4 regions of the Streptomyces sp. NPDC018026 genome follow, and region 4 is predicted to be linked to each of the others. Evidence: riboswitches for the same ligand, from Rfam matches in the RefSeq annotation. Region 4 holds a riboswitch; each other region holds the start of a gene.
The links. Region 4 has a riboswitch for cyclic di-AMP ahead of ACH4D3_RS00495 (M23 family metallopeptidase). Riboswitches for the same ligand answer to the same signal wherever they lie in the genome.
Positions count from the first base shown of each region.

Region 1: another riboswitch for cyclic di-AMP. It lies ahead of ACH4D3_RS26120 (M23 family metallopeptidase); the one in region 4 lies ahead of ACH4D3_RS00495 (M23 family metallopeptidase).
Region 2: another riboswitch for cyclic di-AMP. It lies ahead of ACH4D3_RS15635 (transglycosylase SLT domain-containing protein); the one in region 4 lies ahead of ACH4D3_RS00495 (M23 family metallopeptidase).
Region 3: another riboswitch for cyclic di-AMP. It lies ahead of rpfA (resuscitation-promoting factor protein RpfA); the one in region 4 lies ahead of ACH4D3_RS00495 (M23 family metallopeptidase).

Region 1 is NZ_JBIRFY010000009.1:19,359-26,992, reverse strand. Features, by position in the region: gene ACH4D3_RS26140 (hypothetical protein) at 1-41, shown strand, start outside; gene ACH4D3_RS26135 (dihydrofolate reductase family protein) at 110-1,240, shown strand; tRNA gene ACH4D3_RS26130 (tRNA-Met) at 1,311-1,384, shown strand; gene ACH4D3_RS26125 (PP2C family protein-serine/threonine phosphatase) at 1,570-2,796, shown strand; cyclic di-AMP (ydaO/yuaA leader) riboswitch at 3,021-3,176, shown strand; gene ACH4D3_RS26120 (M23 family metallopeptidase) at 3,188-4,234, shown strand; gene ACH4D3_RS26115 (aldo/keto reductase) at 4,372-5,316, shown strand; gene ACH4D3_RS26110 (PrsW family intramembrane metalloprotease) at 5,344-6,744, opposite strand; gene trmB (tRNA (guanosine(46)-N7)-methyltransferase TrmB) at 6,754-7,569, opposite strand.
Region 2 is NZ_JBIRFY010000004.1:346,761-354,394, forward strand. Features, by position in the region: gene fahA (fumarylacetoacetase) at 1-1,094, opposite strand, end outside; gene ACH4D3_RS15630 (HAD family hydrolase) at 1,501-2,310, shown strand; gene ACH4D3_RS15635 (transglycosylase SLT domain-containing protein) at 2,334-2,825, opposite strand; cyclic di-AMP (ydaO/yuaA leader) riboswitch at 2,830-3,033, opposite strand; gene ACH4D3_RS15640 (polyprenyl synthetase family protein) at 3,645-4,655, shown strand; gene ACH4D3_RS15645 (outer membrane lipoprotein carrier protein LolA) at 4,924-6,171, shown strand; gene ACH4D3_RS15650 (ABC transporter ATP-binding protein) at 6,225-7,208, shown strand; gene ACH4D3_RS15655 (ABC transporter permease) at 7,195-7,634, shown strand, end outside.
Region 3 is NZ_JBIRFY010000012.1:90,905-98,538, forward strand. Features, by position in the region: gene ACH4D3_RS30590 (NAD(P)/FAD-dependent oxidoreductase) at 1-604, opposite strand, end outside; gene ACH4D3_RS30595 (exopolyphosphatase) at 1,047-1,988, opposite strand; gene ACH4D3_RS30600 (DUF501 domain-containing protein) at 1,985-2,563, opposite strand; gene divIC (cell division protein DivIC) at 2,594-3,076, opposite strand; gene eno (phosphopyruvate hydratase) at 3,185-4,465, opposite strand; gene rpfA (resuscitation-promoting factor protein RpfA) at 4,713-5,441, opposite strand; cyclic di-AMP (ydaO/yuaA leader) riboswitch at 5,445-5,611, opposite strand; gene ACH4D3_RS30620 (transglycosylase family protein) at 5,795-6,832, opposite strand; gene ACH4D3_RS30625 (cytochrome P450) at 6,976-7,634, opposite strand, start outside.
Region 4 is NZ_JBIRFY010000001.1:114,126-121,759, reverse strand. Features, by position in the region: gene ACH4D3_RS00510 (GNAT family N-acetyltransferase) at 1-1,944, opposite strand, end outside; gene ACH4D3_RS00505 (HPr family phosphocarrier protein) at 2,147-2,428, shown strand; gene ACH4D3_RS00500 (GntR family transcriptional regulator) at 2,571-3,266, opposite strand; gene ACH4D3_RS00495 (M23 family metallopeptidase) at 3,436-4,200, opposite strand; cyclic di-AMP (ydaO/yuaA leader) riboswitch at 4,213-4,376, opposite strand; gene ACH4D3_RS00490 (M16 family metallopeptidase) at 4,566-5,954, opposite strand; gene ACH4D3_RS00485 (M16 family metallopeptidase) at 5,951-7,333, opposite strand.

The DNA.
Region 1 (7,634 bases), on a different contig from region 4:
CGAGGGGGCGGCGCCTGTCCACGGACCACGGTGAACCGTAGGAACGGGCGCGGCGCCTAGTGTGTGCCCGCCGGAACCCGCCGCCCGTCTGCCTCCCGGAGTGCCACCCATGCCCCTCCCCCACGTCCTCCTCTCCGCCGCCGTCTCCCTCGACGGATACCTGGACGACACCGGCCCCGAACGGCTGCTGCTCTCCAGCCCCGCCGACTTCGACCGGGTCGACGAGGTGCGGGCCTCCGTGGACGCGATCCTGGTCGGGGCCGGGACGATCCGGGCCGACAATCCGCGGCTGCTGGTGAACTCGGCCGAGCGGCGGGCGGCCCGGGTCGCGGACGGCAGGGCGGAGTACCCGATCAAGGTCACCGTCAGCGGCAGCGGCGAGCTGGACCCGGCGGCGCGGTTCTGGCACACGGGCGGGGACAAGGTGCTGCTGACCACGGACGACGGTGCCCGGCGGGCCCGCGCGCTCGGGATCGGTGCCGACGTGGTGTCCCTGGGGCCGGACCTCGACTGGCGGGCGGCGTTGGAGTACCTGCACGACCGGCGGGGCGTGCGGCGGCTCATGGTGGAAGGGGGCGGGACCGTCCACACCCAGTTGCTCCAGCAGGAACTCGCCGACGAGCTGCAGCTCGTTCTCGCGCCGCTGCTGGTCGGGGACCCGGCCGCACCCCGGCTGTTCGGGCCCGGTGCCTACCAGGGCGGGCGGCTGCGGCTGATCGGGACGCGGCGGATCGAGGACGTGGTGCTGATGCGGTACCTGCCGACCGCACCCGGCACCGGTGACCGCGTCGCCGCCGCCGACCGGCACTGGCTGGGGCTCGCCTGCGAGCTGGCCGAGCTGTGTCCGCCGTCGGACACCGCGTTCAGCGTGGGGGCGGTCGTCGTCGCCGCCGACGGGAGCGAGCTGGCCCGGGGATACTCGCGGGAGGGCGGTGATCCGGTCGTGCACGCCGAGGAGGCCGCGCTCGCCAAGGTGGACCCGGAAGACCCGCGGCTCGCCCGCGCCACCGTCTACAGCAGCCTGGAGCCCTGTGCCCGCCGGGCCTCCCGGCCCGCCCCGTGCGCCCGGCTGATCCTCGACGCGGGGGTGCGCCGGGTCGTCACGGCCTGGCGGGAGCCGGACACCTTCGTGGCGGGAGCGGACGGCAGCGGGGTGCTCACCGCCGCGGGTGCCGCCGTCGTCGTACTGGCCGAGTACGCGCAGCGGGCGAAGGCGCCCAACCGCCACCTGGAAGGGTAGGGAGAGCGGGGCGCGGAGATACCGATGTGCATTCCGCCCCCGGGATGACGTACAGTGGTGAACACAACGACGCGGGGTGGAGCAGCTCGGTAGCTCGCTGGGCTCATAACCCAGAGGTCGCAGGTTCAAATCCTGTCCCCGCTACTGAAGGCCGAGGGCCGGAATCCGAAAGGGTTCCGGCCCTCGGTGCGTTTCCGCAGGTGCCCCGTGTCATCCGGTCGGCCCCTCACCGCTCGCCGCCCGTCCCCGCCCCCGGAACCCTGGAGTGCGGGACGGCAAGCGGCGCGGACGCGCGGGGCGGCGGGAGACGAGTGGTGCGGCCAGGTGACGTGGACGACGAGGGAGCGGCCGCCAGAGCCGGTGGCCGGCTCCCCGGCGATCCCGTGCCCGACCCGGGTCTCGGGCTCGGCGACGAGGCGCTGCCCGTGCCGCCCTCCGGGCCACCGCCAGTCCGGCGGACCGGGTACGGGCGGGCCTTCGTGCACGCGCTCCCCGTGCTGCTGATCGTCGTCGCCATCCTGTACGACATCTTCACCCCGAGATACTTCACCGCCGGACCCCTCTACACGGCCGCGCCCCTGATCGCCGCCCCGCTCTACTCGCGGCGCGGCACGGCGCTCACCGGCGTCGCCGTGGTCGCCGCGGTCATCGGGCTGCAGCTCGGCAAGGGCGTCATCCACTACGTCGACTCCCTCACCGAGCTGATCACCATCGCCACGGTCGCCGTACTCGCCGTCCTCGTGAACGGCATGGTCCGCCGCAGCAGCGAGCGCCTCGTCTCCGTCCGTGAGATCGCCGAGGCCGCCCAGCGCGCCGTCCTGCCCGAACCCGCCGAGCGGATCGCGGGCTTCGAGATCGCCGTCTGCTACGAGGCCGCGCAGGCCGACGCCTTCATCGGCGGCGACCTGTACGCGGTGCAGGACAGCGCCCGCGGCGTCCGGCTCATCGTCGGGGACGTGCGCGGCAAGGGCATGGGTGCGGTGGCCGCCGTCGCCGTCGTGATCGGCGCGTTCCGGGAGGCGGCCGAGCAGGAGGCGACGCTGGAGGCGGTGGCACAGCGCCTGGAGCGGGCGCTGGCGCGCGAGGGCACCCGACGCGACGGACTGGACGCCTTCGAGGGCTTCACCACCGCCGTCCTCGCCGAACTCCCGCACGGCGGCGGCACCGTCCGCATCGTCAACCGCGGCCATCCGCCGCCCCTGCTGCTCTACGCCGACGGCACCCTCGGCCCGCTGCCCGCCCACGAGTCGGCGCTGCCGCTCGGCATGGGCGAGCTGGGAGTGTGGCCCGACCGGGCGGAGGAGGCCCCCTTCCCCGGCGGGGCCACACTGCTGCTCTACACCGACGGGCTGACCGAAGCCCGGGACGCGAAGGGCGAGTTCTACGATCCGCAGGCGCGGCTGACCGGCCGCGTCTTCCCGCATCCGGCGACCCTGCTCGCCACCCTCGCCGAGGACGTGCGCCGGCACTCCGGGGGCGGCATGGCGGACGACATGGCACTGCTCGCCGTCCGGCGCCCCCGGCGCGGTGATCATGATCATTGTCACGAGCCGTGACAGCGCGACCCCCCTCCGCATAACAACTGATACACCGTCAGAAGAAACTGGCGCGAGAGGGAATACCGAGGCCGGGTCAACTCGCCCGGTTTTCACCGGTCGTGAGGCGTACGTCCCGGCCGTATTCGGTAATGATCAAGAGGAACGGCTTGGAATCGGAGCCTCGCGTCTATTAACGTTCGATAACGCAGCGCGGTCGTCCCAGCCGTCACAGAAGGCGGCTCCGTGCGCACGCGCCGAATCCCGCAAGGGAACCGGGGAACCACCACATTGGGGTGAATCGGGCGTATGCCGCCGTGGAAAACGGTCGGCAGACACCCGTAGGAGACCTTCCTGCTCCGAACCCGTCAGCTAACCCGGTAGGCGAAAGGAAGGAAAGGAGTACGCCCACGTGGCGTCCAACCGGCCTGCCCCCGAGGCCCCGTCCGCGCCCAGTGGGCACGGCACCGACACCTTCGGCTACGACGGCTACCGCACCGAAGAGGGCCCCTGGGAGGAGTGGAATCCCACCGCGGAATCCATCCGCCCCGTACGCGGCCGGCACCGCGTGGCCAAGCAGCGCGGCGGACTCGCCCGCAGCTCCACCGTCCTCGGCGTCGGTGTCATAGCCGCCGTCGGAGCGGGCGGCATGGCCAGCGCGCAGACCGGCAAGCCCCCGGTGTCCATCTCCATGCCGGACCTGCCGAACGTCGGCTCGCTCATGCCCGGGAGCGACGACGAGGCGCCGGAGCCCGAGGGTTCCGCCACCCCGCTCAGCGGCATCACCCAGGCCGTCGCCGCCGACAGCGCGGAGGGCGCCGACACCACCGGCGCCGGCGAGTCGCTGCGGGCCCGGATCATGGCGCAGGCCGAGCAGCAGCAGGCGCAGGTCGAGACCAAGGCCGCCGAAGAAGCCGCCGCCGCGGCCGAGAAGAAGGCCGCGGAAGCCGCCGCCAAGGCGGAGAAGGAGGCCGAGGAGAAGGCCGCCGCCGCCAAGAAGAAGGCGGAGGAGGAGGCCGCGAAGAAGGCCGAGGCCGAGCGGCTCGCGAAGCTGGCCAAGCAGTTCACGCTGCCGACCTCCTCGTACACGATCTCCTCCACGTTCAACCAGGCCGGCTCCCTCTGGGCCTCCGGCCACCACACCGGCCTCGACTTCGCCGCCCCCACGGGCACGCTGCTCAAGGCGGTGCACAGCGGCACCATCACGTCGGCCGGCTGGGACGGGTCGTACGGCTACAAGACCGTGCTCACCCTCGACGACGGCACCGAGCTCTGGTACGCGCACCAGTCCTCCATCAACGTCAGCGTCGGCCAGCAGGTCACCACCGGTGACGTCATCGGCCGCGTCGGCGCCACCGGCAACGTCACCGGCGCCCACCTCCACCTCGAGGTCCACACCGACGGCGGCAGCGGCATCGACCCGATGGCCTGGCTGCAGAGCAAGGGGCTCACCCCCTGATCCGCCCCGCCCCCGACGCACCCCGCTGAACCCCGGCGGTCCTGACGGCGACCCCCCGACGTCAGGGCTGCCGGTTCGCGGGAAATTTTGCCCGCCTGCCAGAATCGCCCGCTCCGGCGCGGTCGTTGAGTCCCTACATGACTTCTCTGCGCAAGCTCGGCTCCTCCGACCTGGCGGTCTTCCCCCTCGCCCTCGGCGGCAACGTCTTCGGCTGGACCGCCGACCGGGACCGGTCCTTCGCCGTCCTGGACGCCTACACGGCGGCCGGCGGCAACTTCGTCGACACCGCCGACTCCTACTCCGCCTGGGTCGACGGCAACAGCGGCGGCGAGTCCGAGACCGTCCTCGGCCAGTGGTTCGCGGCCCGCGGCAACCGTGACGACGTCGTCCTCGCCACCAAGGTCAGCCAGCACCCCGAGTACCCGGGCCTGTCCGCCGCGAACATCAGGGCCGCGGCCGACGCCTCGCTGCGCCGCCTGGGCACCGATCACATCGACCTGTACTACACCCACTTCGACAAGCCCGAGGTGCCGGTCGAGGAGATCGTCGGCGCGCTCGACGCGCTGGTGAAGGCCGGAAAGGTGCGGCACATCGCCGCCTCCAACATCTCCGCCGAGCGGCTCGCGGCGTCCCTGGAGTTCTCCGACCGCGAGGGCCTCGCCCGGTACGTCGCCCTCCAGCCGCACTACAACCTGGTCTCCCGCGACACGTACGAGGGCGAACTGCGCGACCTCGCCGAGCAGGCCGGTCTCGCCGCCGTGCCGTACTACGCCCTCGCGTCCGGTTTCCTCACCGGCAAGTACCGGCCCGGCACGGAGGTGGACAGCCCGCGGGCGGGCGGTGCGGCCAAGCACCTGGAGACCGAGCGGGGCCGCCGGGTGCTGGCCGCCCTGGACGAGATCGCCGCGGCCCACGACGCTCCCGTCGCCACCGTCGCCCTCGCCTGGCTGGCCGCCCGGCCGACGGTGGCGGCGCCGATCGCCTCCGCGCGCACGGTGGAGCAGCTCCCGGCGCTGCTGGGCGTGGCCGAACTGAGCCTGACGGAGGACGAGGTGGGGAGGCTGACCCGGGCGTCCGCCTGAGCGGGCGCGGCGCGTCGCGTCGCGGATCTACGGCCGGTGCGGGCCGGGCGTAGGTCCGTACGGGTGGTACGGCGGCAGGTACGGGTTGTGCGGGGCCTGTGTGGCGTAGGGGGCCTGCGCAGCGTAAGGACCGGGTGCGGTGCGGGGGCCGTACGCGCCGTACGCGCCGTGTGTGCCGTGCGTGCCGCCGTACGGATACGCCCACGGCGGCATCGGTATCGGCACCGGCGGTGGGGCGGTGGCGCGGGCCGCGTGGTCCAGGGCCGGGCGGGCGAGGTCCCGCAGGTGCCACAGGACGTCCAGCAGTGCCCGCTCCCGTACGGCGAAGTCGGCGCCCGCCCTGCCCCGGCGGCCCCGCTGCCGCAGGAACGCCACCGAGGTCGCGCAGGCCTCGTACCGCGCCACCGCCCGCGCCCCTTCCTTCCCGGCGTGCCTGCGGGCGTACTGCCTGGCGATGCGGCGGGCCCGCATCGAGCCGAGCGCGTACGGCTCCGCGGGGGTGAGCCATCCGGCCATGACGTACGCGGGCAGCTCGGCCCGCACGGTGCCCAGTTCGCGCTGCCGGGTCCAGATCACCAGCCAGGTCAGCAGGCCGAAGGACGGCACCATGAACGCCGCGTACACCGCGAAGAAGCCGTACTCGCCGAACGCGGCCGAGCCGTTCCACAGGGCGTGCATGCCCATCGCGAGCAGCAGCCCGGCCAGCGGGAGCAGCGCCCGGCGCAGGTGGTGCCGGCCGGTCGAGAGCGCGGCGACGCCGAAGCCGATGCCGGTGAGCACGGTGAACAGCGGGTGCGCGAACGGCGACATCACGACCCGCACGAAGAAGGTCGCCGCGGTGACGGAGGCGATGCCGCTGTCACCGGTGAGCTGGTCGGTGCCGAAGGCGGTGCCCAGGTAGAGGATGTTCTCGGTGAAGGCGAAGCCGGTCGCAGTGACCCCGGCGACGACCACCCCGTCGACGATGCCGGTGAAGTCCCGTCGGCGGAAGAGGAAGACCAGGAGGACGGCGGCGGCCTTGGCCGACTCCTCGACGACCGGCGCTATGACCGTGGCGCCCAGGGTGTCCGCGCTCGCCGGGTCGGCGGTCGCGGTGGCTATCCAGCGGGTCGCGAAGCTGTTGGCGACGATCGCTATCAGCGCCGCCGCGCAGGCCCCCCAGGCGAAGCAGAAGAGCAGGTTCCGCCAGGGGCCGGGGTCCACCCGGTCCAGCCAGCGGAAGGCGGCTGTCAGCAGCGGCACCGGCAGCACCGCCAGGCCCAGCCCCACCAGGAACCCCTGTGTGCCGGTCTGTTCGCGTACCAGGGCCAGGATCACCAGGCCGGACAGCGCGAGCAGGGTGATCAGCGCGCCGTAACGGACCCAGGCCCGCTGCCACCAGTGCGTATGCCGGTGCACATGGGTCGGATACGGGGGACAGGTGGCCACGGCAGGACCCTAACCGGTGGGGGGCGGCTCCTTGTGCTGTACGCGACGGAAGAGCAGGTCGTTCACCACATGTCCCTTGTCCAGTCCCTGGCCCTCGAAACGGGTCAGCGGCCGGTGCTCGGGACGCGGCGCGAATCCGCCGCCGGGCACGGTGTTCTCGAAGTTGGGGTGCGCGGTCAGCACGTCGAGCATCCGCTCGGCGTACGGCTCCCAGTCGGTGGCGCAGTGCACCACGGCCCCCGGGGCGAGCCGGGTCGCGGCCAGCGTCAGGAACTCCGGCTGGATCAGCCGGCGCTTGTGGTGCCGCTTCTTCGGCCACGGGTCGGGGAAGTAGACGCGCAGCCCGGCGAGGGAGTCGGGGGCGAGCATCTCGCGCAGCAGGATGATCGCGTCGCCGTTGGCCACCCGGACGTTGGACAGCCCCTGTCGCTCCGCGAGGCCGAGCAGGTTGCCCTGGCCGGGGGTGTGGACGTCGGCGGCGAGGATGTTGGTGTCCGGCTCTGCGGCCGCCATCCGGGCGGTGGCCTCGCCCATGCCGAAGCCGACCTCCAGGACGACGGGGCGGGCGTTGCCGAAGAATTCGGCGAGGTCGACGACCCGCTGTCCGTCGATGTCCAGCCCCCACAGGGGCCACAGCCGTTGCAGCGCGTCCGCCTGCCCGGCGGTCACCCGGCTCCGCCGGGGCTGGAAGCTGCGGATCCGCCGCTCGAAGTGCGACCCGGCGGGATCGGCCTTCGGGCCGTCGGGGAAGCGGGGCTCGCCCTTGGCGCGGACGTGCCGCAGGGAGGCGGACGCGGCATCGGAGGTGTGGTGGGAGTCAGACACAATGCGTCGATTTTAGACCGCGCACGTGGTTGCGACTGCTTGTAGAGATAGTTAGAGTCTATAAC
Region 2 (7,634 bases), on a different contig from region 4:
TCGCGGCCGTTCCAGGTCAGTTCGAGCAGCGACCCGCGCTCCCGCTCGGTGGGCCCGCTCACCGTGCCCGAGCCGTAGAGGTCGCCGGTGCGCAGCGAGGCTCCGTTGACCGTCATGTGGGCCAACTGCTGGGCGGCCGTCCAGTACATGGTGGAGAACGGCGGCTCGGAGACGACGTGGCCGTTGACGGCGACGGAGATCCGCAGGTCGTAGCCGCCGGGGTCGTCCTGGCCGGTGTCCGTGTCGTCCAGGTAGGGCAGCAGCTCGTGCGTGCGCTCGGGCGGCGCCACCCGGGCCTCCTCCAGCGCGTCCAGCGGAGTGATCCACGCCGCCACCGAGGTGGTGAAGGACTTGCCGAGGAACGGACCGAGGGGGACGTACTCCCAGGCCTGGACGTCCCGCGCGGACCAGTCGTTGAGCAGGCAGAGCCCGAAGACGTGCTCGCGGAAGTCGCCGAGCGCGACCGGACTGCCCAGTTCGGACGGCACGCCCACCACGAAGCCGACCTCCGCCTCGATGTCGAGCCGGACGGACGGGCCGAAGACGGGTGCGGCGTCGGCCGGGGCCTTGCGCTGCCCCGACGGGCGCACGACGTCCGTGCCCGAGACGACGACCGTGCCGGAGCGGCCGTGGTAGCCGATCGGGAGGTGCTTCCAGTTCGGGGTGAGGGAGTCGGCGGCCTCGGGGCGGAAGATCTGGCCGACGTTGCGGGCGTGGTTCTCGGAGGCGTAGAAGTCGACGTAGTCGGCGACCTCGAAGGGCAGGTGCAGGGTCACCGACGACAGCGGGTGGAAGAAGGGCTCCAGGGCCTCGCGGTGGGAGGGGACGGTCACCCAAGCCGTCAGCGCGCGCCGCACGTCCGACCACGTCGTGCGCCCGGCCGCCAGCAGCGGGTTGAGGGTGGGCTGCGCGAGGAGGGCCGCGTACGGCGAGCCGAGCGCGTGGGCCGCCGCCCCCGCGTCGAGGACGTGGTCGCCCAGCCGGACACCCACCGTCCGGTCCGCCCGGTCGGCCGAGCCGGGGATCGAGAACACGCCGTACGGAAGGTTGTGCGGGCCGAAGGGGTCGCCCTCGGGGACATCGAAGGGGGGCATCGGGTGCTGCCTCGCTTTCGTGCTCGCCATGTGCGCCGTGCGCGCCGTGTGTGCCGTTGTGTCACGTGATCGGGGTGCGTCACGTGACACACGCGGTCGGCCACACGTTACGGGTGACGTGCCGCTCTTGGGCAGTACCGCCGAAGGCGGCGGCGCCCGGTCCGGGTTCGGAGACGGAAGACGCCGCCGGGAGCGCCCGGAGGGCAGGTGGTGTGCCCTGCCGCTGCCAACCCGGTGCACAGGCCTTGAATCGGCTTTAGCCGATGATGTGTCAGGTTTCGGACATCATCGGACATCATCGGGCGTCGTCTTGCAACGCCGTGCGGGTTCGAGCGCACTCGCTACGCCCTCGTTCGGAAGCGGTCACGGGTGAGTCGGACGGGTGCGGTGTCCGTATTCTCTGATCATGGACCGCACCGCGTATTCACTCGTCGCCACCGACCTGGACGGCACGCTGCTCCGAGGCGACGACACCGTCTCCGACCGGTCGCTGGCCGCGCTGGCGCGGGTCGCCGGGGCCGGTGCGCGGCACCTGGTGGTGACGGGGCGGCCGGCACCCCGGGTGCGCTCCCTGCTCGACCGGCTCGGCTGCACGGGGCTCGCGGTGTGCGGACAGGGCGCGCAGGTGTACGACGCCGGCGCGCACCGGATGCTGTGGTCGGTCACCCTGGACCGGGAGCTGGCCGAGACCGCGCTCGGCAAGATCGAGGCCGAGGTGGGCCAGGTGCACGCGGCCGTGGACCAGGACGGCGTCGACGGGCTGACGCTCATCGAGCCGGGCTACCTGATGCCCCACCCGACGCTGCCCGCGGTGCGTGTCGAGCGGCGTGCCCAGCTGTGGTCCACGCCGATCAGCAAGGTGCTGCTGCGCCACCCCGACCTGACCGACGACGAACTGGCGGCGACGGCTCGCGCGGTGGTCGGCTCCCTCGCGACGGTCACCATGTCGGGGCCCGGCACGGTGGAGCTCCAGCCCTGCGGCATCACCAAGGCCACCGGTCTGGCGCTGGCCGCCGAGCACCTGGGTCTGGAGCGGCGGCGGACGATCGCCTTCGGGGACATGCCCAACGACATCCCGATGTTCCAGTGGGCGGCCCACGGTGTCGCCATGGCCGGCGCCCACCCCGAACTCAAGGCGGTGGCCGACGAGGTCACCACGACGAACGAGGACGACGGCGTGGCCGTCGTCCTCGAGCGGATCTTCGGTACCTCTTAGGCGAGGTTCAGGCGGTGTACGGCTCAGTAGGCGCTGAAGACGTTGTCCATCGAGCCGTAGCGGTCGGCCGCGTAGTTGCAGGCGGCGGTGATGTTGGCGACCGGGTCGTACGGGTCCCAGGAGGTGCCCTCGACGTGGTAAGCCTGGAAGGTCGGGTCGATCACCTGGAGCAGACCCTTGGACGGGGTGCCGTTGATGGCGTTGATGTCCCAGTTGTTGATGGCGAGCGGGTTGCCGGAGGACTCACGCATGATGTTGCGGTGAATGCCCTCGTAGGTCCCGGGGATGCCGTGCTGGGCCATGATGTCGAGCGACTCGCGGATCCAGCCGTCGAGGTTGTCCGGGTAGGCCGTGGCCGCCGTGGTGGCGGTCGTGGCGGCGGCCGGGGTGGCCGCGGAAGCGGTGGTGGCGCCGATGAGCGGCAGCGCGAGCACCGCGGCACCGGTGCCGGCCACGGCGAGCTTGCGGGCGAGGCGGCTGGTGCGGGCGGGTCGGTTCTGACCGTTGGCAGACATGCGGTGTCCCTCTCCTTACGCCTACGAGGTGAGCTGTCGGGTTCGGGCGGGGAGGTGCCCGGCCGTGCCCTGACGGGTACGGCTTCACCCCGAGCCGCTCCGGTGGTGACCGGTGCGGCGACTTACCTGGGTCCCCCGCTCCTGCCGGCGAGTTTGTTGGGTGGATGACTGTGCGACGGGCGGTGGCAGGATTCGGCGTCCACCCGACAGGCCGGGAACGTATGCGAGAGCACATGTCCGGAACAAGTGCAGGAATCACCCAACATGCCTGTTGACCTTGGTCTGAGGCGTTTGAGGCTCTTGATCCTTTGCTGCTGCCAATCCCCAACTGGCTTGCGGGGCAAAGGGAGGGCACAGGTTCCGCCGGGGTTGCCTGTGGGTTGCGCGGAGTGAGCCAACTCACTGACTTCAACAAGCACGGCAAATGGGGCATTAACCCCAACTGGGAGCCAACCGGCCGCGGGTGGGGACGGCTTCGGGTGTCGAGCGGGAGGACGCGGGCAGCGGGGGAGGGGTGGGCGTGTCGATCGGGTGACGTTCTCGAAGTGCGGGCCGTTGGGAGGAGTGATGGGATCTTCGGTGGCTGCTCCGGCCCGTTCGCCCTCCGGCTCCGGCTCGTCCCCTCTGGCGATATCAATCAAAATCTGCTCATATCACCTGATCAAAAACATACCGTTCATGATCCGATACCGACCAGCCTGTAACGGTGGGCGCTAGCGGTGATCGAAACGTGACCGGATACGCTGACTTGAGTGGTGGCAGCGACCTATCGACAAACCAGGTAATCGCCAGTAGACACCAGCAGACAGGAGACCCCTCGTGACCGTCGTCGGGCCGTTCGGGCTGAGCGTGCGGGACCAGGCTCTGGAAGCCGATGTCCAGGCCGGATTGGTTGCTGTCGAGGAAGGGTTGCTTGAGGCAACCAAAAGCGAGGTGCCGTTCATCACGGAGGCCGCCCAGCACCTGGTGCGGGCCGGCGGGAAACGGTTCCGGCCGCTGCTGGTGATGCTCTCGGCCCAGTTCGGAGACCCCTACGCCCCCGGGATCGTGCCCTCGGCCGTGGTCGTGGAGCTGACCCACCTCGCCACGCTCTACCACGACGACGTGATGGACGAGGCCGCCGTGCGGCGCGGGGTGCCCAGTGCGAACACCCGCTGGGACAACTCGGTCGCGGTCCTCACCGGTGACTTCCTGTTCGCCCGCGCCTCCCAGATCCTCGCCGACCTCGGCCCCGAGGCGGTCCGGGTCCAGGCCCTCGCCTTCGAACGGCTGGTCACCGGTCAGATCCTGGAGACGGCCGGCCCGCAGGACGGCCGCGACCCGGTCGACCACTACCTGGACGTGCTGGGCGGCAAGACGGGCTCCCTGGTGGCGGTCTCGTGCCGGTTCGGCGCGATGATGTCCGGCGCCGACGAGACGGTGGTGGACGTCCTCACCCAGTACGGCGAGCGGCTCGGCGTCGCCTTCCAGCTCGCGGACGACGTCCTGGACATCGCCTCCGACTCCGACGAGTCCGGCAAGACGCCCGGCACGGACCTGCGCGAGGGCATCCCCACCCTGCCCGTACTGCGGCTGCGCGAGCGGGCGGCCCGGCTGGGTCTCGCCGAGGACATCGCGCTGTGCGAGCTGCTCGACTCCGACCTGAGCGACGACGCGCGGCACGCCGAGGCGCTGCGCCTGCTGCGCGCCCACCCCGCGCTGGAGCAGGCCCGCCGGGACACCGTCCGGTACGCGGAGGAGGCCCGGGCGGCGCTGGCCCCGCTGCGGGAGTGCGACGCGAAGGCCGCGCTGGTGGAGCTGTGCGACGCCGTGGTCCACCGGGCCGGCTGACCGCCGCCGGACCGCCGCCCGCGGTCCGTCGCCGCCTCGTGGTCCCCGCCGGCCCCTACGGGGCGGGGGAGCCGGTACCCCTGAGTGTCATCCCGCAGGAGTAGGCGGAGTTGAGCCCGCGGTCTGACGCCTGTGCGCCGGGGATTTGGTCAGATGGACACCACGGAAAAACACCAATCCTCACCGATTCGGGTGAGAATGGCGGCTCACGGGTGAACGAGTGCGAGGTCGTGAGACAGCCGCCGCCGACGACGGAGGTAGGGCACACATGGCACCGATCGATTCCGACGACAACACGACCGCCGGGGAGGGCGAGGAGCTGCGGGCCGGACGGCGCAAGGCCGCGCGGTACGTCGTCCCGGTCGCGGTGATGGGAGTGGCGGCCGCGACGATCGGGCTCGTCCCCGCGCTCGCCGACTCCGGCGACCCCGACCTGCCGAAGGTCACGGCGGAGCAGCTCATCGAGAAGATCGCCAAGTCGGACGTCCAGCAGCTGTCCGGCACGGTGCGCATCAACACCGACCTGGGTCTGCCGGACCTCGGCGGGCTGGAGAGCGGCCTGATGTCCGGAATGTCCGGAGGTCCGGGTTCCGGCGGGGACGACGAGGGCTCCGCCGCCGACCCCTCGGCCAAGCTCACCGAGCTGGTGTCCGGCAGCCACACGCTGCGCGTCGCGGCCGACGGCCCGGACCGGCAGAAGCTGTCCCTGCTGGAGAACGCCGCCGAGTACAGCCTGATCCACAACGGCAAGGACGTCTGGGGCTACGACAGCCGGTCCAACGAGGTCTACCACTCCACCGCCGCCGACCGCGCCGAGCGGCCGGAGAAGGGCGTGCCGGGCAAGGACGTGCCGGCCACCCCGAAGGACTTCGCCGACCAGGCGCTCAAGGCGGTGGACGACACCACGTCCGTGACCGTCGGCGGCACCGCGCAGGTGGCCGGCCGGGACGCCTACCGCCTGGTCGTCGAGCCCAAGCAGGACGGCTCGACGGTCGGTGCGATCACCGTGGCCGTGGACGCCGAGACCGGGACACCGCTGAAGTTCACCCTGACCCCGGCGAGCGGCGGCGCCGCCGTCGTGGACGTGGGCTTCACCAAGGTCAGCTTCGCCAAGCCGGACGCGTCGACGTTCGACTTCACGCCGCCCGAGGGGGCCAAGGTCACCGAGGCCGACGAGGCCGGCGAGCGGGCCAAGGCCCCGGAGCACGGGCGCGGGACCGAGGGCGACCTCGCCAAGGGGATGGACGGCCTCAAGGTCATCGGCGAGGGCTGGAACTCGATCGCCACCTTCGACACCGGCGCCCAGGGCGGTCTGCCCACGGGCTCCCCGGGCAGTGACCTCGCCGGCCTCGGCGGCTTCCTGGGCTCCTTCGGCGACCAGGTCAAGGGCGACTTCGGCTCGGGCACGGTCTTCAAGACCCGTCTGGTCAACGCCCTGATCACGGACGACGGCAAGGTCTACGCCGGTGCGGTCACCAAGGACGCGCTGGTGAAGGCGGCCGACGCCGCGAAGTAGGACCCGCGCGGCATCACCACCCGTACGGCGAAGAGGACGAGAAGAGGGAGCCGATGGCCGAAGCGTCCGCCACGGAGCCGGAGCGCCCGGACCAGGAGATCGCGGATGACGCCGTCATCGCCACCCGCGCGCTCACCAAGCGCTACCGCGGCGGACAACTCGCCGTCGACGGTCTGGACCTGACCGTCCCGGCGGGCAGTGTCTTCGGCTTCCTCGGGCCCAACGGCTCCGGCAAGACCACCTCCATCCGCATGCTGATGGGGCTGATCGAACCCACCTCGGGCAGCGCCCGGGTCCTCGGCCGGCCCATGCCGCGCGCGGCCCGCACCGTACTGCCCCGGGTCGGCGCCCTCATCGAGGGCCCGGCCCTGTACGGCTTCCTCTCCGGGCGCGACAACCTGCTGCGCTACGACGCCGCCGACCCGACCGCCGACCCGCGCACCCGGCGCGAGCGCGTCGCCGCGGCGCTGGACCGGGTGGGCCTCGCGGCCGCCGGCGGCAAGAAGGCGAAGGCGTACTCGCTCGGCATGAAGCAGCGGCTGGGTCTCGCCGCGGCGCTGCTCCAGCCGCGCCGACTGCTCGTCCTGGACGAGCCGACCAACGGACTCGACCCCCAGGGCATGCGCGAGATCCGCACCCTCGTACGCGAACTGGCCTCCGACGGCACCACCGTCTTCCTCTCCTCCCACCTGCTGGACGAGATCGAGCAGGTGTGCACCCACGCCGCCGTGATGGCACAGGGACGGCTGATCACCCAGGGCCCGGTCGCCGACCTGGCGGCCGGGGCACGTGGCCGGCTGGTGGTGACCACGCCGGACCCGGGCGACGCCGCCCGGGTGCTGAAGGAGCAGGGGGCCGCGGACGTGGTCGTCGACGGGGACCGGGTGACGGCGGAGCCACCGGAGCGCGACCTCGCCGAGGTGAACGCGGCGCTGGTCGCGGCCCGCGTCCGGGTCCGCGGCTTCGTGGTGGAACGGGCCTCGTTGGAGGACGCGTTCGTGGCGCTGACCGGGGAGGGCTTCGATGTCGCGGGCTGATGTGCGGGACGAGCCGGTGGGGGAGTCCGCCGGCGGTGCGCAGCGCCCGGGTACGCACCCGGGCCCAGGTGCCGCACGGACCCCGAGTCCGCTGTGGTCCCTCGGACTGTTCCGCAGTGAACTGCTGACCACCTTCCGGCGCTGGCGCACCCTCGCCCTGCTGGCCGTGCTCGCCACCGTGCCGGTCCTGGTCGGCATCGCGGTGAAGATCGAGACGAGCGACGGGTCCTCGCTCAGTGGCGGTGGCGGCGGTGGCGAGGGACCGGCGTTCATCTCGCAGATCAGCAACAACGGGCTCTTCCTGGTCTTCACCGCGCTGGCCGCGACCCTCCCGTTCTTCCTGCCGATGGCCATCGGCGTCGTCGCGGGCGACGCGATCGCGGGCGAGTCGAACGCGGGCACGCTCCGCTACCTCCTGGTCGCCCC
Region 3 (7,634 bases), on a different contig from region 4:
TGTCCTCGCGGGAGACGTTGTTGTAGTACTTGGCCGCGTCCCGGGCCATGTCCTCGACCTCACCGATGGTCTCCGCGCCGGCGAAGCCGCCGCCGACGAAGACGAAGGTGAGCGCCTTGCGGCGGATCTCCTCGTCGGTGGTGGAGTCGGCCTTGTCGAGCTGCTCCAGGACGTGGTTGCGCAGGCCGATGGACTCCTCGATGCCCTTCATGCCGATGCCCTGCTCGGCGAGGCCGGGGATCGGGAAGGTGCGGGAGACCGCGCCCATCGCGATGACCAGGTAGTCGAAGGGCAGCTCGTACGCCTCGCCGACCAGCGGCGCGACGGTGGCGACCTTGCGGTCCTGGTCGATGGTCGTGACCCGGCCGGTGAGGACCTCCGCCTTCGGAAGCACGCGCCGCAGGGGGACGACGACGTGCCGCGGGGAGATGCTGCCGGCGGCGGCTTCGGGGAGGAAGGGCTGGTAGGTCATGTACGACCGCGGGTCGACGACGGTGACGGTCGCCTCGCCGTAACGCATCTTCTTCTGGATGCGTCGAGCTGCGTACAGGCCTACGTACCCACCGCCTACTACGAGGATCCTGGGACGCTCCGTGGTGCTCATGCCATCGAGTATCCACCCGGTTGAGGGGGGTGGATCGTGCGCCCCTTCACAAGCTTCGGTGGGTGCTGTGCTACTATCCGCCACCCACGTGACGAGGATCATGGCGGGCGAAGGAACCAGCGTGTAGGCGACCCCGTTGTCAATGCCGCGTGAGCTGCACCTCCTCGCTCCGGGAGCGGTGGACCACCCTTCTACGAGGGCTCCTCGGGACCCCACCGCGACACCGACCTGAACACGTTCAAAGGGCAGTTGAAACCCCAAAAGGGTCAACGCGCGCGCTTTCGTCGTCCGACAGGGCCCAATTCCTTGTGAAGAACTTCACGAACTTTCCCGACGGGACGTCACCGAGGGGCCCCGAAAGGCCCCCCGGCACCCGCTCAATCGTCGTCCGTCCTGCTCAGACCGCTGCCGGCGCCGCCACCGCACCGCCACCGCGAGCGCCCTACGCGATCGACCACGCGATGCCGTCGAGGATGTCGTGCTCGCTCACGACGACCTCCTCCGCGCCCGTCCGCTCCATGATCGCCAGCAGCACCAGGGACCCGGCGGCGATCACGTCGACCCGGCCCGGATGCATGGAGGGAACCGCCGCGCGCTCGGCGTGGGTGGAGGCCAGCAGCCAGTCGGTGATCTCCCGGACCCGGGCGCGGGAGACGCGGGAGTGGTGGATGGCCGCCGAGTCGTACTCCGGCAGCTCCTGCGCGATCGCGGACACCGTCGTCACCGACCCGGCCAGGCCCACCAGCGTGCGCGCCTCACGCAGCGGCACCGTCCGCTCGGCCAGGTCCAGGGCGGCCTCGATGTCGGCCCGCATCGCGGCGACCTGCTCCGCGGTGGGCGGGTCGGTCACCGCGCCGTCGCGCACCAGGTGCCGCTCGGTCATCCGGACGCAGCCGACGTCCACGGAGCGGGCGGCGCGCACGTGGTCGTCGCCGACGACGAACTCGGTGGAGCCGCCGCCGATGTCGACGACCAGATAGGGCTTGTCGAGGTCCGCCCGGCCGGCCAGCTCCTTCGTCGCCCCGGTGAAGGAGAACTCGGCCTCCTGGTCGCCCGAGATGACCTCGGGCTCGACGCCCAGGATGTCCAGCACGCCGCGCACGAAGTCGTCCCGGTTCTCCGCGTCGCGGGAGGCGGAGGTGGCGACGAAGCGCAGCCGCTCGGCGCCGTGCTCCTTGACGACCTCGGCGTACTCGCGGCAGGCGGCGAAGGTCCGCTCCAGCGCCTCGGGCGCGAGCCGCCCGGTGCGGTCGACGCCCTGGCCGAGCCGCACGATGGTCATGCGGCGGTCCAGGTCGGTCAGCTCGCTCGTGGCCCGGTCGACGTCGGCCACCAGCAGCCGGATGGAGTTCGTGCCGCAGTCGACGGCGGCGACACGGGTCACTGGACGCCCTCCTGGCCGGTCCGGCCGGACTCGCCGGCCCGGCGGGTCTCGTCGGCCGGGTCGGCGGGCGTCACGCAGGGGCCCTTGCGCCACCACTCGGGCAGCATCGCGATCGCCTCGTCGCCCAGCGGGTTGACGCCCGGACCGGCGGCCAGCGAGTGGGCGACCAGCACGTGCAGGCACTTCACCCGGTCCGGCATGCCGCCCGCGCTCGGGAAGCCGGTCAGCTCCTCGATCTCGTCGCGGCGCCGGATGTAGTCCTCGTGCGCGGCGCGGTAGGCGGCGGCCAGCTCCGGGTCGGTGCCCAGCCGCTCGGTCATCTCCTTCATCACGCCGTTCGCCTCCAGCGTGCCGATGGCGGAGGCCGCCTTCGGACACGTCAGGTAGTACAGCGTGGGGAAGGGCGTGCCGTCGGGCAGCCGCGGTGCCGTCTCCACCACGTCGGGCTGTCCGCACGGGCAGCGGTGCGCGATGGCCCGCAGTCCGCGCGGCGGACGTCCGAGCTGCTGCTTGAAGGCCGCCACGTCCGCGTCGGTCGGCTCGGTGCGCGGGGTGGTCGGCGGGGGAGTCTGCATGACTGTCTTCTGCTGGTCTTCCTGTTGGAGTCACTGCCGGTGGGCGACGGCGTCGGCCTTGTCGACCCCGTCCCACACGTTCCGGTACCAGGGACGGTCGGCGGCGCCGGCCCGGGCCCGGGTCTGCTCCGCCGCCTCCGGGTCGACGACGACGAACCCCGTCTCCCCCGGCATCACGTAGTGCAGCCGCAGCCGGACCTGCTGCTCGGCGTAGGCGTCGTCCTGCCAGCGGGCCTTCAGGTCGCGCAGGTCCTCGACCCGCTGCCGGGTCTCCCGCTGCTCCCGCTGGAGATCGGCGATCTCGGCGCGCTGGGCGACGTACTGCCGTATCGGGTAGGCGAGCGCCACGACGAGCGAGCAGAGCACCATCGCGAGCAGCGCGGCCCGGCCGGTCAGCCGGGAGCGCCGGGCCTGGCGCCTGGTCTGCGAGCGGTAGACCCGGGCCGCGGTCTGTTCCCCGATGATCCGGATCCTGGTCGCGGTGGAGAAACGGTCCCGGTCCTTCACGGCCATCTGGTCTCCGCCTCCCGTGCACGCGCGTACGTCCCCGCACACGGTACGGGACCGGATACGGGGACGTACGTACGACGCTGCCTCTTACGGGGCCTTACCGGGTGGCGCTCAGCCCTTGAACCGCGGGAAGGCGCTGCGGCCGGCGTACACCGCGGCGTCGTCGAGGATCTCCTCGATGCGCAGCAGCTGGTTGTACTTGGCGACGCGCTCGGAGCGGGCCGGGGCGCCGGTCTTGATCTGGCCGCAGTTGGTGGCGACGGCCAGGTCGGCGATGGTGACGTCCTCGGTCTCGCCGGAGCGGTGGGACATCATGCACTTGAAGCCGTTGCGCTGGGCCAGCTCGACGGCGTCCAGGGTCTCGGTCAGCGAACCGATCTGGTTGACCTTGACGAGCAGGGCGTTGGCCGAGTTCTCCTCGATGCCGCGGGCCAGGCGCTCCGGGTTGGTGACGAACAGGTCGTCGCCGACCAGCTGGACCTTGTCACCGAGCTTGGCGGTGATGGTGTTCCAGCCGTCCCAGTCGTCCTCGAACAGCGGGTCCTCGATGGAGACCAGCGGGTACGCCTCGACCAGCTCGGCGTAGTACTCGGTCATCTCGGCGGCGGAGCGCGTCTTGCCCTCGAAGCTGTAGGCGCCGTCCTTGTAGAACTCGGACGCGGCCACGTCGAGCGCGAGGGCGATCTGCTCGCCGGGGGTGTAGCCGGCCTCCTTGATCGCCTCGAGGATGAGGTCGAGGGCCTCGCGGTTGGAGCCGAGGTTCGGGGCGAAGCCGCCCTCGTCGCCGAGGCCGGTGGCCAGGCCCTTGTTCTTCAGGACCTTCTTGAGGGTGTGGTAGACCTCGGCGCCCCAGCGCAGGGCCTCGGAGAAGGACTCCGCGCCGATCGGGGCGATCATGAACTCCTGGATGTCCACGTTGGAGTCGGCGTGCGAGCCGCCGTTCAGGATGTTCATCATCGGCACCGGCAGCAGGTGCGCGTTGGGGCCGCCCAGGTAGCGGAACAGCGGCAGGTCGCTGGCCTCGGAGGCGGCGTGGGCGACGGCGAGGGAGACGCCGAGGATGGCGTTGGCGCCGAGCGAGCCCTTGTTGTCGGTGGCGTCCAGGTCGAACATGGCCTGGTCGATCAGGCGCTGCTCGGTGGCGTCGTAGCCGACCAGCTCCGGGCCGATCTGCTCGATGACGGCCAGCACGGCCTTCTCGACGCCCTTGCCGAGGTAACGGCTCGGGTCGCCGTCACGCAGTTCGATGGCCTCGAAGGCACCGGTGGAGGCGCCGGACGGAACGGCGGCACGACCCGTGCTGCCGTCGTCGAGGCCGACCTCGACCTCGACCGTGGGGTTGCCTCGGGAGTCCAGGATTTCCCGGGCTACGACGACGTCGATGGACGGCACGAGCATCTCCTTCTTCAATGTGACGCTTCACTGTGACGCTACGGTCTGCCGCGGTCCCGAGGGACCGCGACGGCTCTGCGGGACCGAGCCTAACCGGCTCCGGACGATCGGCCAGCCGATCGCCCACCCGCTGGACAGAACCGAGAGTAAATTGTTTCCGAACGGAACAAAGGCGGAACATGAAAGTCCCGCCCCGGTGCGTACGGGGGAACACGCACCGGGGCGGGAGTCGCGGGGCCGCCGCCGCTTACTTCAGGTGCAGCTGCTGGCCCGGGTAGATCAGGTCGGCGTCTTCGACGATGTCGTCGTTCAGCTTGAACAGCTTCGCCCAGCCGCCCTTGACGTCGTGCTCCTCGGCGATCGAGCTGAGGGTGTCGCCCTTGACGACCTTGTACTCGCCGTCGCCCTTCTCGACCTTCTTGCCGGTCGGGGTGGTGACGGTCTTCTTGGCGGGCTTCTCGGCCTTCGGCTCGGCGGCCGGGCGCTCGGAGGAGCGGGAGGCCTTCTGCTCGGTGGAGCGCTCGGCGGTGGAGCCGCTGCTCTGGCTCTGCGAGCTCTCGGAGCTGCCGGAGCCGCTGTCCTGCGAACCGCCACCGGTGTACGCGGCGCCCGACAGGCCGGTGCCGCAGACCGGCCAGGCACCCTTGCCCTGGCCCGCGAGGACCTTCTCGGCTATCTCGATCTGCTGAGACTTGCTCGCCTGGTCGGCGCTGGAGGCGTACTGCGTACCGCCGTAGGCGGCCCAGGTGGAGGCGGAGAACTGCAGACCGCCGTAGTAGCCGTTGCCGGTGTTGATGGACCAGTTGCCGCCGGACTCGCACTGGGCGACGGCGTCCCACTCGGACGCGGTGGCGGCGGAGGCGTTGCCGGCCGCCATCAGCGGGGCGGCGACGGCGGCACCGGTGACACCGGCGACGGCGATGACACGGGTGGCCTTGGACGGACGACGGTGCTTGCCCTTGCCGGAAAACAGCATGGTTGATCCCCTCACCGACGCCTGCGAGGTGAGCTGTCGGGTTCGGGCCGGTTGAGTTGCCCGGCCGGGTTCCTCGCGGAACTCGGCTTCACCCCTAGCCGCTCCGGCTCAACTGCCCGGTGCGGCACTTACCTTGGGTCCCCCGCTCCTGCCTGCGGCGCTTGACGCGACGACTGTTCCCGTACGGCCGCTGGCAGGATTCGGCGTTGCGGCTGTCGGGGCCCGCGGTGGCGAGCGGTCATGACCGTAGACACGCGCTCCGCGGATTTTCAAAGACGATCACGGCTTCTGAGACCTATCTCTCACGAGATCCAAAAGGGACATACGGTCTCTAACCGTGACGCGAACTCCCCCTACTTTTCGCCCGATTCGCCCGTGACCGTGAGCGTCTGACCGGGCAGGATGTGGTCGGGGTCGGCGCCGACGACGGTCTCGTTGCCGGCGTAGAGCGCGTACCACCCGCCGTCGACGTCAAGGGAGTCGGCGATGCCCCAGAGAGTGTCGCCGGTGCGGACGACGTAACGCCCGTCCCCGGCCTCTCGCTCGTCACCGTCGCGCGAGGCGTGCCGGCCCGTCGCCGGGTCCGTACGGCCCTCCCCCGCCGCATCCTCGTCCGCGCTGCCGCCGCGGTGCTTGCCGGAGCCGGACGAGCCCTCGGTGCCCTGCGGTTCGGCACTGGCGGAGGGGTCGGATTCGGTTGAAGTGTCCGGCTTGGTGGATTGATCCGCACCGTCGGACGAGTCGCCCGAAGCGCCGCCGGAACCGTCGGACGGGGCGTCAGGCGACGAGGAAGCCGAAGAAGAGGGCGAAGGGGACGAAGAGGACGCACCGGACGTCGACTCCGACGTCTCGGACGAGCCGGTCGAGTCGGACGACTCCGACGACTCGGATGTCTCGGGCGATTCGGTGGGCGCGGGCGATTCGGACGACTTGGTGGTGCCCTGCTCCCCCGAGGCGTCCGAACCTTCCGACGCCCCGTCACCGGCCGAGCCGGAGCCACCGTCCGTGACACCGGGGCCATTGCCCAGACCGGCGAGCAGACCACAGGTCGGCCAGGCGGCGATGCCCTGGTCCGCGTGCATCTTCTCGGCGATTCCTATCTGCTGGGAGCGACTGGCCTGGTCGGCGCTGGGGGCGTAGTCCAGGCCGCCGTACTGCTCCCAGGCCTCCTGGGACAGCTGCAGGCCGCCGTAGTACCCGTTGCCGCTGTTCTGGCTCCAGGCGCCGCCGGTCTCGCACTCGGCGACCTGGTCCCAGTTCGCCGAGCCGGCCGCGTGGGCACCGGTGGCACCGAGCAGCGGGATCGCGATGGCGGAGCCGGTCACTCCGGCGGCGACGACCAGTGCGGGTGCCTGGCGGGGGCGGCGGTGACGACCGTTCCCGGAGAGCATGCGACGACCTTTCACGAGACGACGGGGACCGCGCGGCGGTTGACGCTCGACACCACGCTGATCCGTGAACGTATAGGGAGATCATCGCTTGTCACAAGTTCATGCCGCGCAGATCACGTGAAGATCACAGAGTTGAGCGCGTGTCACTTTTGCGTCGGCGACGGACCGTTGCCCACCGGTGACGCGGGCGGTGTGAACGAGACGGGCAAGGTGCGCAGACCTCGCATGATGAGGCCGCCGCGCCACCGGAGTTCGGCCGGGTCCGCGGCGAGGCGGAGGTCCGGCAGCCGGGTCAGCAGCGTGGCCAGCGCGGTCTGCCCCTCCAGCCGGGCGAGCGGGGCGCCGAGGCAGTAGTGGATGCCGTGGCCGTACCCGAGGTGCTGGCTGTCGCGGCGTGAGAGGTCCAGGGTGTCCGGGTCGGTGAACCGCTCCGGGTCCCGGTCGGCGGCGGCCAGGACGACGAGGACCGGGTCGCCGGCCGCGACGTCCTGTCCGCCGATGGTCAGCGGCCGGGTGGCGAAGCGCCAGGTGGCCAGCTCCACCGGGCCGTCGTAGCGCAGGAGTTCCTCGACGCCGGTCTCCAGCAGGCCGCGCTCGCCGGCGGCCAGCGAGGTCTGCAGCCGCTCCCGCTGCCCGGGGTGGGTGAGCAGCGCGTACGTGCCGTTGCCGACCAGGTTGACGGTGGTTTCGAACCCTGCGAAGAGCAGGATGAAGGCCATGGCCGCGGCCTCGTTCTCGGTGAGGTGCTCGCCGTGGTCGGAGGCGCGGATCAGACCGGAGATGAGGTCCTCGCCGGGGGCGG
Region 4 (7,634 bases):
GGCCGGAGCCGCCTGGGAAGTGTTGCCCGGGGTGGCCCCCGCCTGGGACGCGGTGGCCTGAGCTGTTTGCGGGGCCGTGCTCGCCGCCGCGGACAGGGCCTCCGCCAGGCCGCCCAGCTCCACGTGGACCACGAGGACGGGCTTGGTGGGGACCGCGGCCGCCGCCGAGCGCAGGGCCTCGGCGAGCGCGGCGTCCCCGGCCGCCCCCTCCCCCACCGTCGGGATGGCGGTCACCACCACCGCGTCGCACGTGTCGTCGGCCAGCGCCCTGGCCAGGGCCGCGTGGAAGTCGTCGGCGGAGGCGGCGGTCGTCAGGTCCAGCGGGGGCTGCGGGCGCAGGCCCTCGGAGAGGCACGCATCGTAGGTGAGCAGTCCCAGGGACTCCGAGTTGCCCAGGATGGCCACCCTCGGTCCGGTGGGCAGCGGCTGGCGGGCGAGGAGCAGCCCCGCGTCGACCAGGTCGGTGATGGTGTCGACCCGGATCACGCCGGCCTGCCGCAGCAGCGCGGAGACCGTCGCGTGCGGCAGCCGCGTCGCCCGTACGGCGTGCCCCTGGGGTGCCACGCCGCCGTGCCGGGCGCCCTGCACCACGACCAGGGGCTTGGCGGCCGCGGTACGCCGGGCCAGGCGGGTGAACTTGCGGGGGTTGCCGATGGACTCCAGGTACATCAGCGCGACGTCGGTCTCCGGGTCGTCGTACCAGTACTGGAGGACGTCGTTGCCGGAGACGTCGGCGCGGTTGCCGGAGGAGACGAAGGTGGACACGCCGGTGACGCCGGTGACCCCGCCGCCGCGCCGGTGCAGCCGGGACAGCAGGGCGATGCCGATGGCGCCGGACTGCGCGAACAGGCCGATCCGCCCCGTGCGCGGCATCTCGGGGGCGAGGGAGGCGTTGAGCCGCACGTCCGGGGAGGTGTTGATGATCCCGAAGGCGTTGGGCCCGATAATGCGCATGCCGTACGTGCGCGCGTGCCGCACGAGGGCGCGCTGGCGTTCGCGCCCCTCGGGGCCGCTGTCGGCGTATCCGGCGGAGATCACCACCAGGCCCTGCACCCCGTGCTCGCCGCACGCGGTGACGACGTCCGGGACGTGCTCGGCGGGCACGGTGACGACGGCGAGGTCGACGGGCCCGTCGATGTCGCGCACGGAACGGCACGCCGGAACTCCGTCGAGCTCCTTCATGTCCTCGGGGAAGGCCCTGTTCACGGCGTACACGCGCCCCGTGTAGCCGGCGTCCCGGATGTTGCCGAGGATGCTGCGGCCGACGCCGCCCGGGGTGCGGCCGGCGCCGACGACCGCGACCGAGCCGGGCTGCAGCAGCCGCTGGACGGATCGGGCTTCCGCGCGGTGCTCGCGCGCGTACTGCACGGCCAGCGAGCGGTCGGTGGGTTCGAGATCGAACTCCAGGCGGACCACCCCGTCCTCGAAGCTCCGCTTCTGGGTGTACCCGGCGTCCATGAAGACTTTGATCATCTTGTTGTTGGCGGGCAGCACCTCGGCGGCGAAGCGGCGGATGCCCCGCTCGCGGGCGACGGCGGCGATGTGCTCCAGGAGGGCGGAGGCGACGCCGCGCCCCTGGTGGGCGTCCTGGACGAGGAAGGCGACCTCGGCCTCGTCGGCCGGTGCGGTGGCGGGTGTTCCGCCGGCCCCGATCCGGTCGTAGCGTACGGTGGCGATGAACTCGCCGCCGATGGTGGCCGCGAGTCCCACCCGGTCCACAAAGTCGTGGTGCGTGAAGCGGTGGACGTCCTTGGCGGACAGGCGAGGGTACGGCGCGAAGAAGCGGTAGTACTTCGACTCGTCGGAAACCTGCTCGTAGAAGCTGACCAGGCGCTCGGCGTCGTCAACGGTGATGGGGCGGACGCGCGCGGTACCGCCGTCGCGCAGCACCACGTCGGCTTCCCAGTGGGCGGGGTACTCGTGCCGGTCCGACGAGGTCTGCATGGGCCCCAGAGTACGGCTCGCGTACGACAACGGCGCGGGGCAGTCTGTGGGGGACGGATGTCCGGACCGAGGCCGCGGTCCGGGACCCGTACGGGGCGGCCCACGTGGTCGTCCCGGCTTGCTTCACGATGTGGGAAACTGGTCTAGACAAGACTGGTCTAGACAACTTCAACGCCTCTGAACACCTGAAGGGCAGCATCACATGGCTGAGCGCCGCGTCAACGTCGGCTGGGCCGAGGGTCTCCACGCCCGCCCCGCCTCCATCTTCGTCCGAGCCGCCACGGCCACAGGCGTCCCGGTGACGATCGCCAAGGCCGACGGGTCCCCCGTCAACGCGGCCTCCATGCTGGCCGTCCTCGGCCTCGGCGCCCAGGGGGGCGAGGAGATCGTCCTCGCCTCCGACGCCGAGGGCGCCGAGGCGGCTCTGGACCGGCTGGCGAAGCTGGTCGCCGAGGGGCTCGAGGAGCTTCCCGAGACCGTCTGAGGGACAGGACAGCAGCACCGAAAGGCCCGCCGGGACCACCGGACGGGCCTTTCGCCTTTACGCTCCCGCTTCCGCTTCCGCCCATTAGGGACGGCAGAAATAGTCGGCCGGAATTCCCCCGCTTTTGTATACGGAACCTGTGTTACCGGAGCGGGCTCGCGGTGTTTACGGAATGTTGCGTATTCCTCACACGCTCCGTCGCCGCGCCGCCGGAGGCGAATCGGAGCCGGTGCCCGGATGCCGACCGCTCGATGTGCCGCGTCATGAGCGCCCGCGCGCGTTCGCCGTCGCCCCGGGCCACGGCATCGGTGATCGCCGCGTACTCCGCCCAGTACTCCACCGGTCCGGCCGGTGCCTCCACGACGTACATCCAGGCGATCTTCTGGCGGAGCTGGGTCAGCAGCGCGGTCAGGGAGGGGCTGTCCGCCGCCCGGGCGAGGGTCTCGTGGAACCAGTCCCCCAGGGAGCGCAACTCGTCGGCGGTGCCCCGCCCGGCCCGTTCCCGCCCCAGCCTGACCAGGCCGCGCAGCACCTTGAGGTGGGCGTCGGTGCGCCGTCGCGCGGCCCGGGAGGCACCGAGCGGCTCCAGGAGCGCGCGGGTCTCCAGCAGGTCCGCGGCCTCCCGCTCGGACGGTTCCGCGACGCACGCGCCCGCGTGCCGCCGGGTCACCACGAAGCCCTCCGCCTCCAGCGTGCGCAGAGCCTCGCGGACGGGGACGCGGGAGACGCCGTAGCGGCGGGCCAGGATTTCCTCGGTGAGCCGGCTCCCGCGTCCGTGGACGCCGGCCACGATGTCGTCCCGAATCGCCGTGCACACCGAATGCGCCGGAATACGCATGACCGACCTCCGCCTTGATCCCCTGAAACGTCGACGATGGACGCGCTTTCAGCGACTCTAGGCCAATCAGGCCGGGATGGAATACAAAAAGCCCCGACTCGGGAAGCCGGGGGCTTTTTGCCAGACGTTCTCTCCGTCAGACGTTGTCTCCGTCAGACGTTCTCTCTCCTCAGACGTTCACGCCGTGGGAGCGGAGATAGGCGACGGGGTCCATGTCCGAGCCGTACTCGGGACTCGTACGGGCCTCGAAGTGCAGGTGCGGTCCGGTGACGTTGCCGGTGGCCCCCGAGACGCCGATCTGCTGGCCGGGCTCGACCGACTGGCCGACCGAGACGCCGATCGACGACAGGTGCCCGTACTGCGTGTACGTGCCGTCGTGCATCCGGATCACGACCTGGTTGCCGTACGCCCCGCCCCAGCCGGCCTCGACGACGGTGCCGACGCCGACGGAGTGCACGGACGTGCCGCTGGAGGCGTGGAAGTCGATGCCGGTGTGGCTGCCCGAGGACCACAGGGAGCTGCCGGCCTGGTAGGCGGTGGAGACGTACGAGGCGGTGATCGGCGCGACGAAGGTGTTGAGGCGCTCGCGCTCCGCCTCCCGCGCGGCGCGCTCCTTGGCCTCGCGCGCCTCCTTGGCCGCCTCGGCCGCCCGCTCGCGGGCCGCCTCCTGGGCCGCCTCGCGGGCGGCGGCGTCCGCGGCCGCCTGCTGCTGGGCGAGGGCCTGGGCGTCGATCTCGTCGGCTATGGAGTCGCCGATGGTGACGACCGGGGTGAGCCCGGTCTGTTCCGCCTCGGGCTCGGCGGCGAGCGCCGGAGCCGCGAGGGTGCCGACCACGCCGGTGGTGGCGAGGGCCGCGACTCCCGCCGCGCGGGCGGTGGTGCGGTGCACCCGGCCGGTACGGCGGTGCTTCCCGGTGGCGCGCGTGAACGCCATGTAGAGGCTTGTCCTTTCCTTCCCTCTCGCCTACCGGGTTAGCTGACGGGTTCGGAGGTGGAAGGTCTCCTACGGACCCCCTCGCGTGCGCGCGGGCGTCCGATTCACCCCAGGGACTGCGATGGGTCCCCGGCTCCCCTGGCTCGCGCCGTACGGGGACTCGGCGATGGCTGCCCGGTGCCGCGGACGCGGCGCACTGCCTGACGAACAGCCCGGACGACGCTAAACGCGGCTGCGTTCAATCCTCAAACGCAACAGGCTTTTTGTAGCGCACGCCACAGGGCAGACGGGCAACCACTCCCCCAATCCGGACAAACGGCGGCCCTGGTGACACACCGGTCACCAGGGCCGCCGCGCGCGTGCCGCTACTCGGCCGCCACCACGGTGACTTCGCCGATGCCGAGGGCCTCGACGGGCTCCCTGATCTGCGCCGCGTCGCCGACGAGGACCGTCACGAGACGGTCCACCGGGAAGGCGTTCACGACCGCCGCGGTGGCCTCCACGGTGCCCGTGGCGGCCAGTTGGCGGTAGAGCGTGGCCTGGAAGTCGTCGGGCAGGTGCTGCTCGACCTGGTCGGCCAGCGTGCTCGCCACGGCCGCCGCCGTCTCGTACTTCAGCGGCGCCACGCCCACCAGGTTCTGCACGGCCACGTCGCGTTCGGCGTCGGTGAGCCCCTCCGCGGCCAGCTTGCGCAGCACCGTCCACAGGTCCTCCAGGGCGGGACCGGTGTTGGGGGTGTCGACGGATCCGCTGATGGCGAGCATCGCGGCGCCGGTGCCGTCCGGCGCGGAGCGCAGGACCTGGCCGAACGCCCGCACACCGTAGGTGTAGCCCTTCTCCTCGCGCAGGACGCGGTCCAGGCGCGAGGTGAGGGTGCCGCCCAGGCAGTAGGTGCCGAGCACCTGCGCGGGCCACACCCGGTCGTGCCGGTCGGCGCCGGTGCGGCCGATCAGCAGCTGCGTCTGGACGGCGCCGGGACGGTCCACGATGACGACCCGGCCCCGGTCGTCGGCGGTCACCGGGGGCACGGGGCGCGGCTCGGCCGCCGAGCCGGTCCACGCGCCCAGGGTGTCGCCGAGCAGCACGTCCAGGTCGACGCCGGTGAGGTCGCCGACGACCACCGCGGTGGCCGTGGCGGGGCGGACGTGCCGCTCGTAGAAGGCGCGTACGGCCGCCGAGTCGATGGCCTCGACCGTCTCCTCGGTGCCCTGGCGCGGGCGCGACATGCGCACGTCGGCCGGGAACAGCTCCTTGGAGAGTTCCTTGGCGGCGCGCCGGGAGGGGTTGGCCAGCTCGTGCGGGATCTCGTCGAGCCGGTTGCGCACCAGCCGTTCGACCTCGCCGTCGGCGAAGGCGGGCGCCCTGAGGGCGTCGGCGAGCAGGCCGAGTGCCTTGGCGAGGCGCGAGGCGGGCACCTCCAGGCTCAGCCGGACGCCGGGGTGGTCGGCGTGCGCGTCCAGGGTGGCGCCGCAGCGCTCCAGCTCGGCGGCGAAGTCCTCGGCGGAGTGCTTGTCGGTGCCCTCGGAGAAGGCGCGCGCCATGATGGTGGCGACGCCGTCGAGGCCGGCCGGCTCGGCGTCCAGGGGGGCGTCGAGGAGCACCTCGACGGCGACGACCTGCTGGCCGGGGCGGTGGCAGCGCAGCACGGTGAGGCCGTTGTCGAGGCTGCCGCGCTCGGGCGCGGGGAACGCCCAGGGCTTGGGCTCGCCGGCCTGCGGCTGGGCGTGGAATTCCATGGTGGCGAGCTCGGTCACTTGGCCGCCTCCTCGTTCTCGTCGGTGGCGTCGGTCACGGAGACGGTGGTCTCGTCGGCGTCGGTCTCGTCGGCGGGGGCGGTGGGCTCGTAGACGAGCACCGCGCGGTTGTCGGGGCGCAGGCGGGCCTTGGCGACCTCCTGGACCTCCTCCGCGGTCACCTCGAGGACCCGCTGCACGGCGGTGAGGGCGAGCTGCGGGTCGCCGAACAGGACGGCGTACCGGCACAGTTCGTCGGCGCGGCCGGCGACCGTGCCCAGGCGGTCCAGCCACTCGCGCTCCAGCTGGGCCTGGGCGCGCTCCATCTCCTCGGCCGTGGGGCCCTCCTCGGCGAACCGGGCCAGCTCCTCGTCGATGGCGGTCTCGATGACCGGCACCTCGACGTCGCCGGACGTCTTCACGTCCAGCCAGCCCAGGGAGGGCGCCCCGGCGAGCCGGAGCAGGCCGAACCCGGCGGCGACGGCGGTGCGGTCGCGGCGGACGAGCCGGTTGTACAGGCGGGACGACTCGCCGCCGCCCAGGACGGTCAGGGCCAGGTCGGCCGCGTCGCACGCGCGCGTGCCGTCCTCCGGCAGTCGGTAGGCCGCCATCAGGGCGCGGGCCGGGACCTCCTCCTCGACGACCTCCCGCAGTTCCCCGCCCATGACGTCGGGCAGCGCGCCGTCCCGGGGCGGCTGCTTGCCGTCGTGGGAGGCGATGGAGCCGAAGTACTTCTCGATCCACGCGAGGGTCTGCTCGGGGTCGATGTCGCCGACGACCGAGAGCACCGCGTTGTTCGGCGCGTAGTAGGTGCGGAAGAACGCGCGCGCGTCCTCCAGGGTCGCCGCGTCCAGGTCGGCCATCGAGCCGATCGGCGTGTGGTGGTAGGGGTGGCCCTCCGGGTAGGCGAGGGCGGTCAGCTTCTCGAAGGCGGTGCCGTAGGGGACGTTGTCGTAGCGCTGGCGGCGTTCGTTCTTGACGACGTCCCGCTGGTTCTCCATCGACTCGTCGTCCAGGGCGGCGAGCAGGGAGCCCATGCGGTCGGCCTCCAGCCAGAGGGCGAGCTCCAGCTGGTGGGCGGGCATGGTCTCGAAGTAGTTGGTCCGCTCGAAGCTGGTGGTGCCGTTGAGCGAGCCGCCGGCGCCCTGCACCAGCTCGAAGTGGCCGTTGCCCTTGACCTGGGCGGAGCCCTGGAACATGAGGTGCTCGAAAAGGTGAGCCAGGCCGGTGCGCCCCTTGACCTCGTGGCGCGAGCCGACGTCGTACCAGAGGCACACCGCCGCGACCGGGGTCAGGTGGTCCTCGGAGAGCACCACGCGCAGGCCGTTGGCCAGGCGGTGCTCGGTCGCTGTCAGGCCGCCGGAGCCTGCCTGGGCTGTGGCCGTGTGACCCATGGGCATGTACGTCCCTTCGATCGCGAGATCCTGGTGGAGTCACTGGGTGAACCACCGGGTGGAATCCATGGGCGGAACTGCGGAATTCCGCCGGTCCTGCCACTGTATGCAAGCGTGCGGGCGGCCGGTGGAGTTCCCGGGCCCCGTACGCCGAGAGCGAGAACGCGGTTGACGGGCCGCCGGAGACGGCTGCGCGGACGGCACCCCGGGACGAGGGCGTACGCTGCGGGCAGCGCCGGGCCGGCAGCCCGTGACGGGTCCTGGTCGGTCGCTGTCAGTGCCGCAGTCCACAATGGACGGCGTCAGA